3 regions of the Flavobacterium sp. GNP002 genome follow, and region 2 is predicted to be linked to each of the others. Evidence: riboswitches for the same ligand, from Rfam matches in the RefSeq annotation. Region 2 holds a riboswitch; each other region holds the start of a gene.
What was found. A riboswitch is a leader RNA that binds a small molecule or an ion and turns the genes downstream of it on or off. The one in region 2 is predicted to bind S-adenosylmethionine.

Region 1 (4,958 bases), 1.3 Mb from region 2:
CAGGAGTAAAATTCTCCCAATCCAACTGTAATTTATTTTTTCGGGCTTGCTCAATGGTTAGGAAATTTTTATCACGCGAACGATTTAAAAATGTTTCTCTAAACGCATCATATTCTGCTCTAATATCGCTTGCGTATATCTTTCTGTCCTTATTTAATAAACTTCCAGCCACCGTCACGGCTCTCGAAGCATCGTTTACGTGTATTACTGTTTCTCTATATTGAGGTGCAATTTTCACCGCAGTATGTGCTCTAGAAGTCGTTGCTCCACCAATCATTACTGGGATTTTCAGCCCTCGTTTATCTAATTCTTTGGCGAGATAAACCATTTCATCAAGTGATGGCGTGATTAATCCGCTTAATCCAATAATATCTACGTTGTGCTCAATAGCAGCTGCAATAATTTTTTCAGGTGGTACCATTACGCCCAAATCTACTATCTCATAATTATTACAGGCCAGCACCACGCTAACAATATTTTTACCAATATCGTGTACATCGCCTTTTACAGTTGCCATCAGGATTTTTCCATTTCCTTTTTTGTCACCCGCTTGTTTGCTAGCTTCAATGTAAGGCAACAAATAGGCCACCGCTTTTTTCATTACCCGCGCTGATTTCACTACTTGTGGCAAAAACATTTTACCGGAACCAAACAAATCACCTACAACATTCATTCCTGTCATCAAGTTAATTTCGATAACTTCAATAGGTTTTGTAGCTGCCAATCGTGCTTCTTCAACATCTAGTTCTATAAAGGCATCGACCCCTTTTACAAGTGAGTGGGTAATTCGTTCTTGAACGGTTCCCGAACGCCATTCTTGAACTGCTTTTTCATTATTCTTTACATCTCCTTTTACATTCTCTGCAAAATCCAATAATCTTTCGGTTGCATCATCACGACGGTTTAGGATTACATCCTCAACGTGTTCTAATAAATCCTTTGGAATTTCGTCGTAAATAGAAAGCATCTCAGGATTTACTATTCCCATCGTCATTCCGTTTTGAATAGCGTGGTACAAGAAAACGGAGTGCATCGCTTCCCGAACGGTATCATTTCCTCTAAACGAAAACGAAACATTACTTACTCCACCACTAATGTGTGCATGAGGCAAATTTTCTCGAACCCATTTGGTTCCTCTAAAGAAATCCAATGCGTTCAAGCGGTGTTCTTCCATTCCAGTTGCCACTGGGAATATATTTAAATCGAAAATGATGTCTTGCGGAGGAAAACCAACTTTGTTTACCAAAATATCATACGAACGCTGGCAAATTTCTATTCGGCGTTCGTAATTGTCAGCTTGACCTACCTCATCAAAAGCCATAATAATAGCCGCAGCTCCATAACGCTTAATCAATTTAGCGTGATGAATAAATTGTTCTTCTCCTTCCTTTAAAGAAATAGAGTTTACGACACTCTTTCCTTGAACTACTTTTAATCCTGCTTCTATAATATCCCATTTCGAGCTGTCAATCATGATTGGCACTCTGGAAATATCTGGTTCGGCAGCAATTAAATTCAGGAATTTTGTCATGGCATATTCACCATCCAGCATTCCTTCATCCATATTAATATCGATGATTTGTGCGCCACCTTCTACTTGCTCTTTAGCAATACTGAGTGCTTCTTCGTATTTTTCTTCCTTGATTAATCGAAGGAATTTTCTAGAACCTGTAACATTCGTTCGTTCACCAATATTCACAAAAACGCTTTCCGGCGTAATGATTAAAGGCTCTAATCCCGATAATACAAGGTTTTTTCTAGTTTCTGCTTGTGCCATTTTTTATTTTTTTGTGCCTCAAACCCAATAATTACAATGAATTCGTGGCTATAATTCAGACGCGGTAAAGCGCATCTTTACGTTTACATCGTTGCTGTTGATACTCTTGGTTTATAATCCTTCGCAATATCAGCAATCAACTTGATATGTTCTGGCGTTGTTCCGCAACAACCACCTATGATATTGACTAAATTATCGTCTAAATATTCTTTGATGAAAGCTTGCATTTGCTCTGGTGTTTCATCGTACTCTCCAAAAGCATTTGGCAATCCTGCATTAGGATGCGCCGACACATTGAACGAAGTGTTTTGTGATAAAGTTTGCAAATAAGGCTTCAACAAATCAGCTCCCAAGGCACAATTGAAACCAACACTTAGCAATGGAATGTGAGAAACCGAAACTAAAAAAGCTTCTACGGTTTGCCCTGAAAGTGTTCTTCCTGAAGCATCCGTAATGGTTCCTGAAACCATGATTGGAATATCAATATTGCGTTCGTCTTTTACTTCTTCAATAGCAAAAAGTGCTGCTTTAGCATTTAACGTGTCGAAAATAGTTTCTACTAACAACAAATCACTTCCTCCGTCAATCAAAGCTTCAACTTGTTGTTTGTAAGCAATGCGCAAATCATCGAAAGTTACGGCTCTGTATCCCGGATCATTTACATCTGGTGACATGCTTGCCGTTCTGTTTGTTGGTCCTATTGACCCGGCTACAAAACGAGGTTTGTCTGGATTTTTGGCTGTGAATTCATCGGCTACTTCACGGGCAATTCGTGCCGATTCGTAGTTGAGTTCATACACCAAATCTTCAAGATGGTAATCTGCCATTCCGATAGTCGTTCCTGAGAACGTATTGGTTTCTACAATATCAGCTCCTGCTTCAAAATAAGCTGCGTGAACTGCTTTGATAGCTTGTGGTTGCGTTAGTGACAATAAATCGTTATTCCCTTTTAAGGAATGCGGAAAATCTTTGAAACGTTCTCCTCGAAAATCTTCTTCAGAAAAATTGTAGCGTTGCAACATGGTTCCCATAGCTCCATCGAGTATGAGTATGTTTTTTTTAATGGCTTCTTGAATACTTGACATTTCTTTTTATTTCTTGTAAATCTCGATAAGTATCGGATTCACACTTTTGATTAATAATTACAAAAGTTCACTATTTAAGCTCTTTAGCCCCGATTACAGTGAAAATCCTTTTACTTTTTTTGTTAAAAAAGTAAAAGATTGCAACGGAAAGCGGGAACGGTATTGGCAAAAAAACGCCAATTGTTCGCTCCTGATACTGAAATTAATTCAGTAGGCTAAATATCGATATGTTGTCAAGAAAAGGTTTGAGAAATACTAAGTGAGTATTCGTGTGTTATCTATCTTAGATACTGAAACTGGTTCAGCATAAAGTAGAATGTAGCACCTTCTTTAAAGATAAAGGGTTGCTAAGGTTTCATTGGGTCTTTCCCTCCGCCTTTCGTGATAACTTTCAATAAATATATGAACAGTGCAAAGTAAAGACATAGCGCTAATACTTGCAAGTATTAGCGCTATATTTTTTAACTAGTTTGTACTAAGTTGTTAAACTATGGCTTTCACCACGGCTTTTGGAGCTTCTTTACGAGTTCCGTCAAATCCGTCAACACCTGAAACTGTAGTATATTTCAATACATATTTCTTACCTGGATTGATGATTTGGTAGGCTGCCTGACACATTAATGTGGCTTCGTGGAATCCACAAAGAATTAATTTTAGTTTCCCTGGATAGGTATTTACGTCACCAATGGCAAAAATTCCTGGAATGTTCGTTTGGTAATCCAAAGCATTATTTACTTTGATGGCATTTTTTTCAATGTCTAATCCCCAGTCTCCAATAGGACCTAATTTTGGTGTTAATCCAAAAAGCGGAATAAAATAATCCGTAGCAATAGTTCTGTGCGCTCCATTTTCTTCAATATCAATTGATTCTAAATGCTCGGCACCGTTTAAACCAACTACTTCTGCCGGTGTAATCATTTTTATTTTTCCTGAGTTCTTCAATTCCTGTACTTTTTCTACAGAGTCTAAAGCGCCTCTAAATTCGTTTCTACGGTGAATCAAAGTTACCTCAGAAGCAACATTCGACAAGAAAATACTCCAGTCCAAAGCAGAATCTCCTCCTCCGGCAATCACTACTCTTTTGTCTCTGAATTTTTCCGGGTTTTTAATAAAGTATTTAATTCCTTTGTCTTCGTAAAATTCAATGTCTTCGATTAATGGTTTTCTTGGTTCAAAACTTCCTAATCCTCCAGCAATAGCAATTACTGGCGCATGAAATCTTTTCCCTTTATTTGAAGTCACAATAAAACTTCCGTCTTCTTGTTTTTCAATTGTTTCAGCACGTTCTCCGAGTGTAAAACCTGGTTCGAATTGCTTGATTTGTTCCATTAGATTATCTACTAAATCTCCTGCTAATACTTCCGGAAATCCCGGGATATCATAAATAGGTTTTTTTGGGTATAATTCAGATAATTGTCCACCTGCTTGTGGCAAAGCATCTAAAATATGACATTTCAGTTTTAACAATCCTGCTTCAAAAACTGCAAATAAACCTGTTGGTCCGGCTCCTATTATAAGTATGTCTGTTTTAACCATTTTTTTATTCTTTATATAATGTAATTGTGCTAAACTATTTTACTGCAAATTAACGATTGATTTTTACTATTTTAAATGATAAATATCAGTCGAATTCTTTGCTCTTTATTCTATTCTCTTGGCTCTTTATTCTTCAACGACTCGGTAATTTCATTCATCTTTTGAACTTTTTCTTCGAAATTTCCTTTCAGCGTTTTGCGATATTCATTCAGGTTTTCGACCATTTTATTGATATCGTCCGGAATGATTTCTTCAAAAAACTCCCGTAATCTTTTGGCAGTTGTTGGTGATTTTCCGTTAGTTGAAATAGCGATTTTAACATTTCCTTTAGTTACAATTCCGCCCAAATAATAATCACATAATGGCGGTGTATCAGCAATGTTGCAAATCAGAAATCTTTTTCGGGACAAATCGTATACTCTTTTATTTACTTTTAAATCATCTGTGCAGGCAATTACCATGTGGCGTTTGCGAAGCATCCAGCGATTGAACTTTTTATGGGTTAATTGCACCGAAGGATGTTTTGCAGCCAAGCTTTCCAGTTCTGGTAAAAACTTTGG
Region 2 (4,958 bases):
GTTTTTATCGTTTCAAGCGTATTTTTTGTTACTATTGGATTAATCAATAGCAATAAAATTCCAAAAATGGATAAAAAACGCATAAAAGCCAAAAACCAACCGACTTTCGATTTGTTTTTGGCTTTGTATATATATTGAAAAAACGACAATCCGCCAGCTATTAGTAATGAAAGAAGTAATAATAGTATCGTGTTTGTTGTCATTTATTCTTTATTAAAAGATTGAAAGATTTAATGATTAAAAAATTAATTATGTAGATCAAAAATCTTTAAATCTTTGAATTTTACAATCTTTTAATTAAATTTTAAGTAAGCATTCCCCCACAAACATTCATAACCTGTCCAGTTACATAAGCGCTCATATCGGAAGCGAAGAAAAGACACGCATTAGCAACATCTTCAGTCGTTCCGCCACGTTTCAACGGAATTCCGTCTCTCCATCCTTTTACAACATCCTCGTTTAATTTAGCCGTCATTTCTGTTTCTATAAATCCTGGAGCAATTACATTACAACGAATATTACGTGATCCTAATTCCAATGCTACAGATTTAGAAAAACCAATAACTCCCGCTTTAGAAGCTGCATAATTCGTTTGTCCAGCATTTCCTTTTACTCCTACAACTGAACTCATATTGATAATTGAACCTGAACGTTGTTTTAAGAAAGTACGTTGAATGGCTTTGGTCATATTAAAAACCGATTTCAAGTTAACATCAATTACTTGATCAAAATCGCCTTCAGACATACGCATCAAAAGGTTGTCTTTAGTAATTCCGGCATTGTTTATTAGAATATCAACCGTTCCAAATTCAGCTATAACCGCGTCTACAAGAGTTTGCGCTTCATTAAAATCGGCTGCATTCGATTGGTATCCTTTGGCTTTAATTCCAAGAGCGTTCAATTCGTTTTCCAATGCCAAAGCAGATTCTACAGATGAACTATATGTAAAGGCAACATTTGCACCGTGTTTTGCAAAAACTTCCGCAATTCCTTTTCCAATTCCACGACTCGCACCAGTAATTATGGCAACTTTTCCTTCTAGTAATTTCATATTCAAAAATTAGTTTAAATTTTATTTGGAGCTATTCCTGCTATCCGTTTCAATCTTTTATGACCGCTATCGCTTACATAAAAGGATTTTCACTACTATCAGGGCTATCTTACACTCGTCAAATATATAATAATTCCCTTTTTAAAAAAAATTCAAAAGCAATAACAGTCAAAATTCAGTTCTTAAATATTAAAGAATCGCTTTGTCCATTTATCCCAAAACGAACTGTAAATAGCCACTAATGTAAAAACTAGTAGAAATAGATGATACCAAGCATTACTAATTAAGTCAAAGAAATCTAATTTCCCGTTAGCGTAGCTCAATATAAGCAATACTTGAGCGCCATAAGGTAAAATCCCTTGAATTATACACGAAAAAATATCCAGAATTGCAGCCGTTTTTTTAGGATTTAATTCGTACTCATCATTAATTTCTTTAGCAATCGGTCCGGTAATTACAATAGAAACCGTATTATTCGCTATAGCTAAATTAGCAAAACCTACTATAGCGCCAATTCCCGCTTGAGCCGATTTTTTACTTTTAATTCTTTTTCTAATTTGAACTAATAAATACGTTATTCCACCCGCTTTATCTACCATAGCTGCTAAACCTCCAGTTAGCATTGACAATAAGAAAATATCAGTCATACTAGTAAAGCCTTCATATATCTTTTGTGTGAATTCCATCAACGTAAACGAACCACTAAAGTATCCAATAATACCAGCTAATAATGTACCAATAAGCAATGTTGAAAATACATTAACACCCACGACTGCCAATACGATTACTAAAATGTAAGGTACAATTGCAATCCAGGAAAAATCGCTTTTTGCAATGGCAACGGTCACGATATCCGAGTTTAAACCAAGATAAAAGAAAACCAGAATTGTAAAAACTGCAGCAGGAAAGGCAATGAACAAGTTAATTTTGAATTTGTCTTTTAGATCACATCCTAATGATTGCGTTGCTGCAATAGTAGTATCAGAAATCATGGAAAGATTGTCACCAAGCATAGAACCACCTAATAAAGCGCCAGATATAAGCGGTAATGAAGCACCACTTTTATCAGCTAATGCGACAGCTATTGGACCAATCGCTACAATTGCACCTACTGAAGTTCCTGTAGCAGTTGATAAAAAAGAAGCAATCAAGAAAATCCCTAACGGAAAATAGGCAACGTCGATAGTATTTATCCCAAGATTCACAACTGCGTCAACTCCGCCCATCGCTTTACTTACCACTGCGAACGCTCCAGCTAGCAAGTAAATTAAACACATGGTCATGATTTTACTTTCGCCACAACCTGCGATTAACGTTTCAACTTTATCCTCAGTTGAGGATTTGAATAATAAAAAAGCGGCGATTATACCAACTAAAACAGCTACTGGAGATGGGAAAGCATAAAAATCATTCAAAATAATTCCCGCTCCCAAAAAAGTAAAAATAAAAACAAATAAAGGAATTAAAGCAAAGGCATTCCCTTTTTCTTTAGAAAATAAAGTCATAAAAATAATTTTAAATTAAAAATTATGACGAAAAACAAAGCTAAATATGGGAATGTAAACAACATTTTTTCCAAAGGATTTGGCTTATCGTTTTAGCACCTTGCTTGTTGTTGCAGGTTGCTATCCTATTGCAGGATTCGTGATAACGGGTGCAAAAGTAATTAATATTTTACGATATATTCAAACAAACACTCAAAAAATTAAAATAACTTACAATAATTAGCAACAGGAACTTTGTAGTAAAATCAACAATTTGCTTAAAAAAAAAGAGTCGTTAAATTAAATATTATTACAAATTAAACTATTTTTGATTAACATAGTCTAATAAATATCCAAATAAAAAGTATAATTCCTAAGGTATTAACATTTATAAAATAACTATGAGCAACAAAATTTTATTATTTTTCTGTTTAATTTTAGCTTCAAGCTGTAGTAAAAATGACGACTCTAGTGATTATTTAGCTATTGATCCGTATCCAAATGTTACAGCTACATTTACTGGTAAAATAAACATAAACAAACTTGATAATTATGCTAGTCAAGCCATTCCTGCCTATATTACTAAAGATAATACTGCGGGGAATACCATTACAGATAAAGGCGCCACTTTAGGCCGCGTTTTGTTTTATGATAAAAATTTATCATCAAAAAATACCATCTCCTGCTCCTCTTGCCACATACAAGCAAATGCTTTTGGAGATGTTGCCGTGGCCAGCACAGGCATAAATGGAACCACTAGCAGGCACTCCATGCGATTAATAAATACTAGATTTTCAAATGAAAATAAATTCTTTTGGGATGAAAGAACAACAACTTTAGAAAATCAAACCACCCAACCCATTCAAGATCATATTGAAATGGGATTTAGTGGTACACTAGGTGATGGTAACTTTACCTCATTAATTACGAAACTACAAAATATTGGGTATTACAAAGAATTATTCAAGTTTACTTATGGCTCAGACGATATAACTGAAAACAAAATTCAACTGGCATTATCACAATTTGTAAGAAGTATTCAATCATTCGATGCTAAATATGATGTTGGCAGAGCACTCGTTGCGAATGATAACCAGCAGTTTCCAAATTTTACTATACAAGAAAACCAGGGTAAAAACTTATTTTTAACACCACCAGTATTTGACGCAACAGGAAATAGAACGGCTGGCGGGGTTGGTTGTGCAGGTTGTCATCAACCACCAGAATTTAGTATTGATCCTAACAGTAGAAATAATGGCGTAATAGGAATACTAAACGGAAATGGAATTGACATTACAAATACTAAATCACCCTCACTTAGAGACTTAGTAAAAGCAGATGGCAGTACCAATGGTGCTTTTATGCATACCGCTAATTTGAATACGCTTCAAAATGTTCTTGGCCATTATGGTTCAATTAACCTAGCTCCAGGAAATACAAATCTCGATCCTAGGTTGAGGCCAAATGGTTTTGGTCAACAATTAAATTTAACTGATACAGAAGTAGATGCTTTAATCGCCTTTCTAAAAACGTTAACTGGAACAAATGTCTATGTAGATTCAAAATGGTCAACTCCTTTTAAATAACAAAAAAGTCCCCAAATGTAAATTTGGGGACTTTTAATTTTTAAGTAAAATGAACTTAGAAAGCTACATTCCATTTTGGCAACCTTCCATTTTCGTCAAGGAAGTTTTGTAAAACTTGCCCTTCTACGAATGTTGGAATCACTTTAGTTTTATCATTAAATGTTTCATACCAAACCACTTCAAGTGTGCTGATATCTTCAATTTTCATTTGTGCTGGCCAAGAATATTTTCTTCCTGTTTTTGCAAATTGGTGTCCTTCAACAATTTTATCTTTCAAACCACCATTTTTAATTTTCAAAGTTCCATTATTTTGAACAGTTCCAGTAGAACCAACCATAATTAGCTCTTTTTCATCACCTATTGAATACACTAAAAACACTCCAGAACCTTCTGATGCGTTGCAAACTTCTGCTAAACTATCTTCTGTAGTAAATGAAAACTGATTGGTAACTTTGAAATTTTTTAACTCTTTGTACATATTATTTTATTTTAATTTGAATTGGCTTCGACAAAAAAATACCCCACAAAATCGTGAGGTCCATTAGAAACCATTCGTTTATGTTTATTCTTATTACAATTGAATCTGCAAAAACAGAAATATTTAATAAAGTGCAAAGATATTTCTTTAATTCAATTAATAATAAAAAAGCCCCACAAATTGTGAGGCTTCTAGAAATATTTAATAAGAGTTTAGATTAACCTAAAACTTCTTTTACTTTTTTACCAATTTCAGCTGGAGAATCTACAACGTGAATTCCACATTCTCTCATGATTTGTTTTTTAGCTTCAGCTGTATCGTCAGAACCTCCAACGATTGCACCAGCATGTCCCATTGTA
Region 3 (4,958 bases), 1.3 Mb from region 2:
TACCAAACCAATTCCTCTTTCTGAAGAACCTTGAGAAATGATGCTTACGCTAATGTCATTGTCTCCCATCACTCTGAAAATACGTGCATCAACACCCGTTTTTCCTAGCAATCCTCTTCCTTCCAGATTCACTAACGAAACATTTTCAAGTACCGAAAGCGTTTTAATTCCTTCTTTGTTAGAATTAGATGTGATTAATGTCCCTTTGTTTTCGTGATTGAAAGTGTTCAAAATACGAAGTGGAATGTTTTTTTCCAACAAAGGAATAATAGTCTTTGCATGAAGAATTGTTGCTCCAAAATTAGCCAACTCATTCGCCTCGTTAAAAGTCAAATGGTCAATTTTCTTCGCATCAAGCACTAAGTCAGGATTCGCGGTATAAATTCCGTCTACGTGTGTATAATTCTGTAATTCGTCTGCATTTAAGTAATTTGCAATCAAAGAAGCGGTATAATTACTGCCGTTTCTTCCTAAAGTAGTGGTGTCATTATTGTTATTAGAACCTATGAAACCGGTAACAATATTTACGGTTGTTCCGTTGTTTTGTTTGAAATAATTGATGACATTTTTCTTCGAAATTTGTTCCAAAGGTTGCGCATCACCAAATTTAGAATCAGTTTTTATCAATTCTCGAGTATCGGCAAAACGGGCATTTATGCCATTTTCAACCAAAATAGCCGTCAGTAATTTTGCAGAAAGCAATTCTCCTTTAGATAAAATCTGATCTTTAATTTTGTTGCTGTAATCGCCAATTAAACTTACGCCTTCAAATAATTTTTCTAGAACATTGAATTCCTCAGACAAATCTACGTCTTGATAATCGTCTTGTTGGTACTTTTTGAAATCCTCAAAAAGCGGTTTGTAATCTCCGTTTTTAGAAGCAATACTTAAAATTTCTTCCAATTCATCCGTAGCATTTCCTCTTGCTGATACTACAATGGCAATTTCTTCTCCTTGATTTACTTTATCGGTAATAATCGCAATAACTTTATTTATTCCGTCGCCATTCGATAACGATTTACCTCCAAATTTTAATATTTTCATTGTGTTGTGTTTTTTGGCTTAGAATATATCCTGAAGCAAATTGTCTAATTGTTTGTATTCTATCAAAAAAGCGTCGTGTCCATGAATGGAAACTATTTCCTGATAGGTAACATTATTTTTATATTTTTTTAATTCTTCGTAAGTGGCTCTATTTTCATTTGCCGTAAAAAACAAGTCTGAATTGATTCCGATAATATGAATATCAGCTTCAATTTTTGATGTCACATCTGCGAATGAATTGCTGTTTCTGGTAATATCTATCGTTTTCAACAATTGATTCATCATTTTGTATGATGAAATTTGAAAACGTTTTTGAAGCTTTTTACCATGATGACTCAGCCAGCTTTCTACATTGAAAATGGCTAACTCCTCATTAGTAGTTCTCTGGAATTTTGCAGTAAAAGATTCGGGAGTTCTGTAGCAAAGCATGGCATGAATTCGAGCATCTTCAATAGGTTTTGAAGAATTTTTGAGAATTTGCTCTTGCAAAAAGCAATTGGCAATTAACCAGTCTGTCGATTTCCAATCAGTTGCAATAGGAATTAAATGTTGTGTGATTTTTGGTTCCAATGCAACCAATTCCCAAGCAATTCCTCCGCCAACAGAACCACCAATAATGGCATAAAGCTTTTCTATTTTAAGAAAATGAATGCCTTTAATAAAAATTCTGGCAATATCTCTGGTATTAAAATCCGAATAATTTTCAATGATAGCATCATCAAAACCATTTCCCGGAACATTAAAAGCCAGTATTGTATATTTATTGGTATCGATGGTTTTGTTTTCACCAATTAAATCATTCCACCAACCTTTGTCTCCCACAACTTGTGAATTTCCAGTCAATGCATGATTTACCAAAACGATTGGAGCTGTATGTAAAGCTGGTCCAAAAACTTGAAAACTTAAGTTTAAGGTAGCATAAAAAGCCCCACTTTCGGTGGTAAAATTTTGTAATGTAATAGATGTTGGTTTATTTTCCAATTTCAAATCTTTTATGATTTTTGATTTGTGTCTGGAAATATTAGAAAGAAAGCTAGGAGTTATCTAGACAAATTCTTAGTGTTATCTTTCCACGATGAGCGTGGTAGAATGCAGCACCTTCTTCGATAAATCGAAGGGTTGCTAAGGCTTCATCGGGTCTAATCCCTCTGCCTTTCTTTATAACATTTCAATACGTTTGTGAACTTAAAGGTACAAATTAACTACTATTTTTTTAAACAACCAAATTTTTATCAAATTGGTTCTAATTGATTTATTGCAAATTGACTTGAAAAAATCATACACAATCATCATCCCGACAAAAGATAAAAACAATATAGCATCGTTTTATCTTTCGTCGAAATCATAATTTGAGATTTACTATCGGCGATTCAAAAGCTAAAATGACTATCCCTTTTTTAAATAAAAAGTTCTTCATTTTCTTTTGAATACATTTGAAACAGTAATGAACTCGGCACTGTTTTTTGCGCCAAAGGATCATTTTTTGATATTTCAAATCTTGGATTGGTCAATTCATTTTTTGAATCGTTTTCCTTTTTTGTTTTGGTTCTGAAACTAAAGCCATTTAGTAACCGTAATGTCTTCGGGAAATTTTTTAATGTGCTCATACTATTTGAATTTACGATGTTAGTTTTGTTTTAATTATTTTTTGATTTCTGAAAAGTTTCTATACTTTCAAACTAATCTGAATGAAAAAACCCTTTTAGATACGTATCCAAAAGGGTTTTAAGTTGTGCTATAAACTTATACTTTTGGAATCAACAGACACGAATGCACATAATGGCATTGGCGCAAATCATATTTTTGACTTTAAAATTGTTTGTATTCTGGATTTTCAGGTTATTCATTTATGCTATTATTTCCGTGAAATTATTCGGTTGTATTCAAAAAAAAAAGCTTCCCGTTATCTGGGAAGCTTTTACTATATAATTTAAAAATTATGCAATAAGCGACCCTCAGGAATTTTCCTGTGCGACTTTAAACATTGTACAATTGTTATATTTCATTTTTACTTTATTTTGAATAATCAAATTTGCAAATTATTTTTTTAATATCCTAATAAAATTAAAAAAAAATCTGGTTTTGAACTTTCATTATAAATAAACAGTTTTGTTTTGATACACAAAAAAATTATACTAATTGTGATTTTTTTAAGCTTTCAAAAACAGCTTTCAAATCTTCTTTTAAATCTTCAATATCTTCCAAACCAACAGATAGTCGGATTAAATCTTTAGAAACTCCTGTTGCAATTTGCTCCTGGTCAGACAATTGTTGATGTGTGGTACTTGCTGGATGAATAATCAGCGATTTTGTGTCGCCAATATTTGCTAAAAGTGAGAATATTTTAGTCTCGTCGGCTACTTTTCTGGCTGCATCAAATCCACCTTTTAATCCAAAAGTAACCACGCCACTTTGTCCTTTTGGCAAATACTGTTGCCCTAAAAGATAATATTTACTCGATTTCAATCCTGGATAATTTACCCATGCCACTTCCTCCTCACTTTCCAGCCATTGGGCTAAAGCCAAAGCATTCTCGCTGTGTTTCTGAATTCGAATCGGCAAGGTTTCCAGTCCTTGAATAATCTGAAACGCATTGAATGGACTCAAAGCAGCGCCATAATCTCGTAAACCTTCAATACGAACTTTGGCAATGAAAGCCGCATTTCCAAGGGCTTCGTGATAGATTAAACCATGATAACCCGCGGAAGGTTCTGTGAATTCCGGGAATTTCCCATTGGTCCAATCAAAGTTTCCTGCATCAATAACAACCCCACCCAAAGAAGTTCCGTTACCTGTTATGTATTTTGTCAAAGAATGAATAACAATATCCGCCCCGTATTGAATTGGGTTCAATAAATAAGGAGTAGCTACTGTATTATCAACTATAAAAGGCACTTTCACTGCTTTGGCCACAGCCGAAATAGCTTTCAAATCCAACACATCTAATTTTGGATTCCCTAAAGATTCTACAAATAATGCTCTGGTATTTTCCTGTACAGCCTTTTTAAAATTATCCGGATCTGATGGATCTACAAATGTGGTGGTGATTCCTAATCGTGGTAAGGTCACATTTAGTAAATTATAAGTACCACCATATAAACTGTTAGAAGCCACAATATGATCTCCCGCTTTTAACAATACTAATAATGCTGTGGTAATTGCAGCAGTGCCTGATGCTGTAACAACAGCTCCAATCCCGCCTTCTAAAGTCGCCAATCGTTGTTCCAGAATGTCATTGGTAGGATTATTTAATCTGGTATAGATAAATCCGGGTTCCGCAAGACCAAAAAGATTTGCGGCATGTTCTGAGTTATTGAAAACATACGAACTGGTTTGATAAATGGGAACGGCTCTGGTTCCAGCGTTTTTTGTAACGTCGTGTCCTGCGTGTAATGCGTTTGTTGCAAATTTTTGTGTGCTCATGTTTTAAGTGTTTTATATTAGTAAATTATATTTTATGTTTCATTTATTTTATGCTTTTTTTATGTTCTTGAACAAAAAAAGTCCTTTTGGAAGACTTACCAAAAGGACTTATAGTTTGAACTATAACAAAGATTTTCTCTTTTACTTTTAGCAATAGCTTGTTAGAATGCACATTTGCATCGTACAATCTATCATCATTATATTTATTCTTATTTTATTCATTTAGTTGTACTAACTTTATTTCAACTTCCTTTATAGTTTGGTGAAATTGAGTTTACTTTCTTTTTGGTTATAAAGTATAAAAGCCTCAGATGTTAGCAGAGGCTTTTATTATATATTTTAAAATTTTAAAACTATACAATAGGTTACTCTGCGGAGAATTCCAGCATCATGCAACACATATTTGTAAAAAATAATTTCATTTTTTCTTTATTTGATGACACAAATTTGCACACTATTTTTGAATCTACCAAATAAAAATCAAATTATTT

Region 1: linked by a shared signal. The riboswitch ahead of ACXX80_RS07440 (homocysteine S-methyltransferase family protein) and the one ahead of ACXX80_RS12925 (Na+/H+ antiporter NhaC family protein) in region 2 are both predicted to bind S-adenosylmethionine.
Region 3: linked by a shared signal. The riboswitch ahead of ACXX80_RS07375 (alpha/beta fold hydrolase) and the one ahead of ACXX80_RS12925 (Na+/H+ antiporter NhaC family protein) in region 2 are both predicted to bind S-adenosylmethionine.

What each region holds. Positions count from the first base shown of each region.
Region 1 covers NZ_JBTGUW010000001.1:1,706,891-1,711,848, reverse strand. The annotation lists gene metH (methionine synthase) at 1-1,777, opposite strand, end outside; gene ACXX80_RS07440 (homocysteine S-methyltransferase family protein) at 1,861-2,862, opposite strand; SAM riboswitch class I at 3,134-3,253, opposite strand; gene ACXX80_RS07435 (NAD(P)/FAD-dependent oxidoreductase) at 3,346-4,398, opposite strand; gene ACXX80_RS07430 (precorrin-2 dehydrogenase/sirohydrochlorin ferrochelatase family protein) at 4,509-4,958, opposite strand, start outside.
Region 2 covers NZ_JBTGUW010000001.1:2,981,282-2,986,239, forward strand. The annotation lists gene ACXX80_RS12915 (hypothetical protein) at 1-203, opposite strand, end outside; gene fabG (3-oxoacyl-[acyl-carrier-protein] reductase) at 305-1,051, opposite strand; gene ACXX80_RS12925 (Na+/H+ antiporter NhaC family protein) at 1,234-2,556, opposite strand; SAM-I-IV-variant riboswitch at 2,611-2,707, opposite strand; gene ACXX80_RS12930 (cytochrome-c peroxidase) at 2,937-4,121, shown strand; gene ACXX80_RS12935 (hypothetical protein) at 4,177-4,599, opposite strand; gene sucD (succinate--CoA ligase subunit alpha) at 4,817-4,958, opposite strand, start outside.
Region 3 covers NZ_JBTGUW010000001.1:1,691,058-1,696,015, reverse strand. The annotation lists gene thrA (bifunctional aspartate kinase/homoserine dehydrogenase I) at 1-1,044, opposite strand, end outside; gene ACXX80_RS07375 (alpha/beta fold hydrolase) at 1,063-2,025, opposite strand; SAM riboswitch class I at 2,104-2,211, opposite strand; gene ACXX80_RS07370 (hypothetical protein) at 2,442-2,651, opposite strand; gene ACXX80_RS07365 (hypothetical protein) at 2,796-2,978, shown strand; gene ACXX80_RS07360 (O-acetylhomoserine aminocarboxypropyltransferase/cysteine synthase family protein) at 3,175-4,467, opposite strand.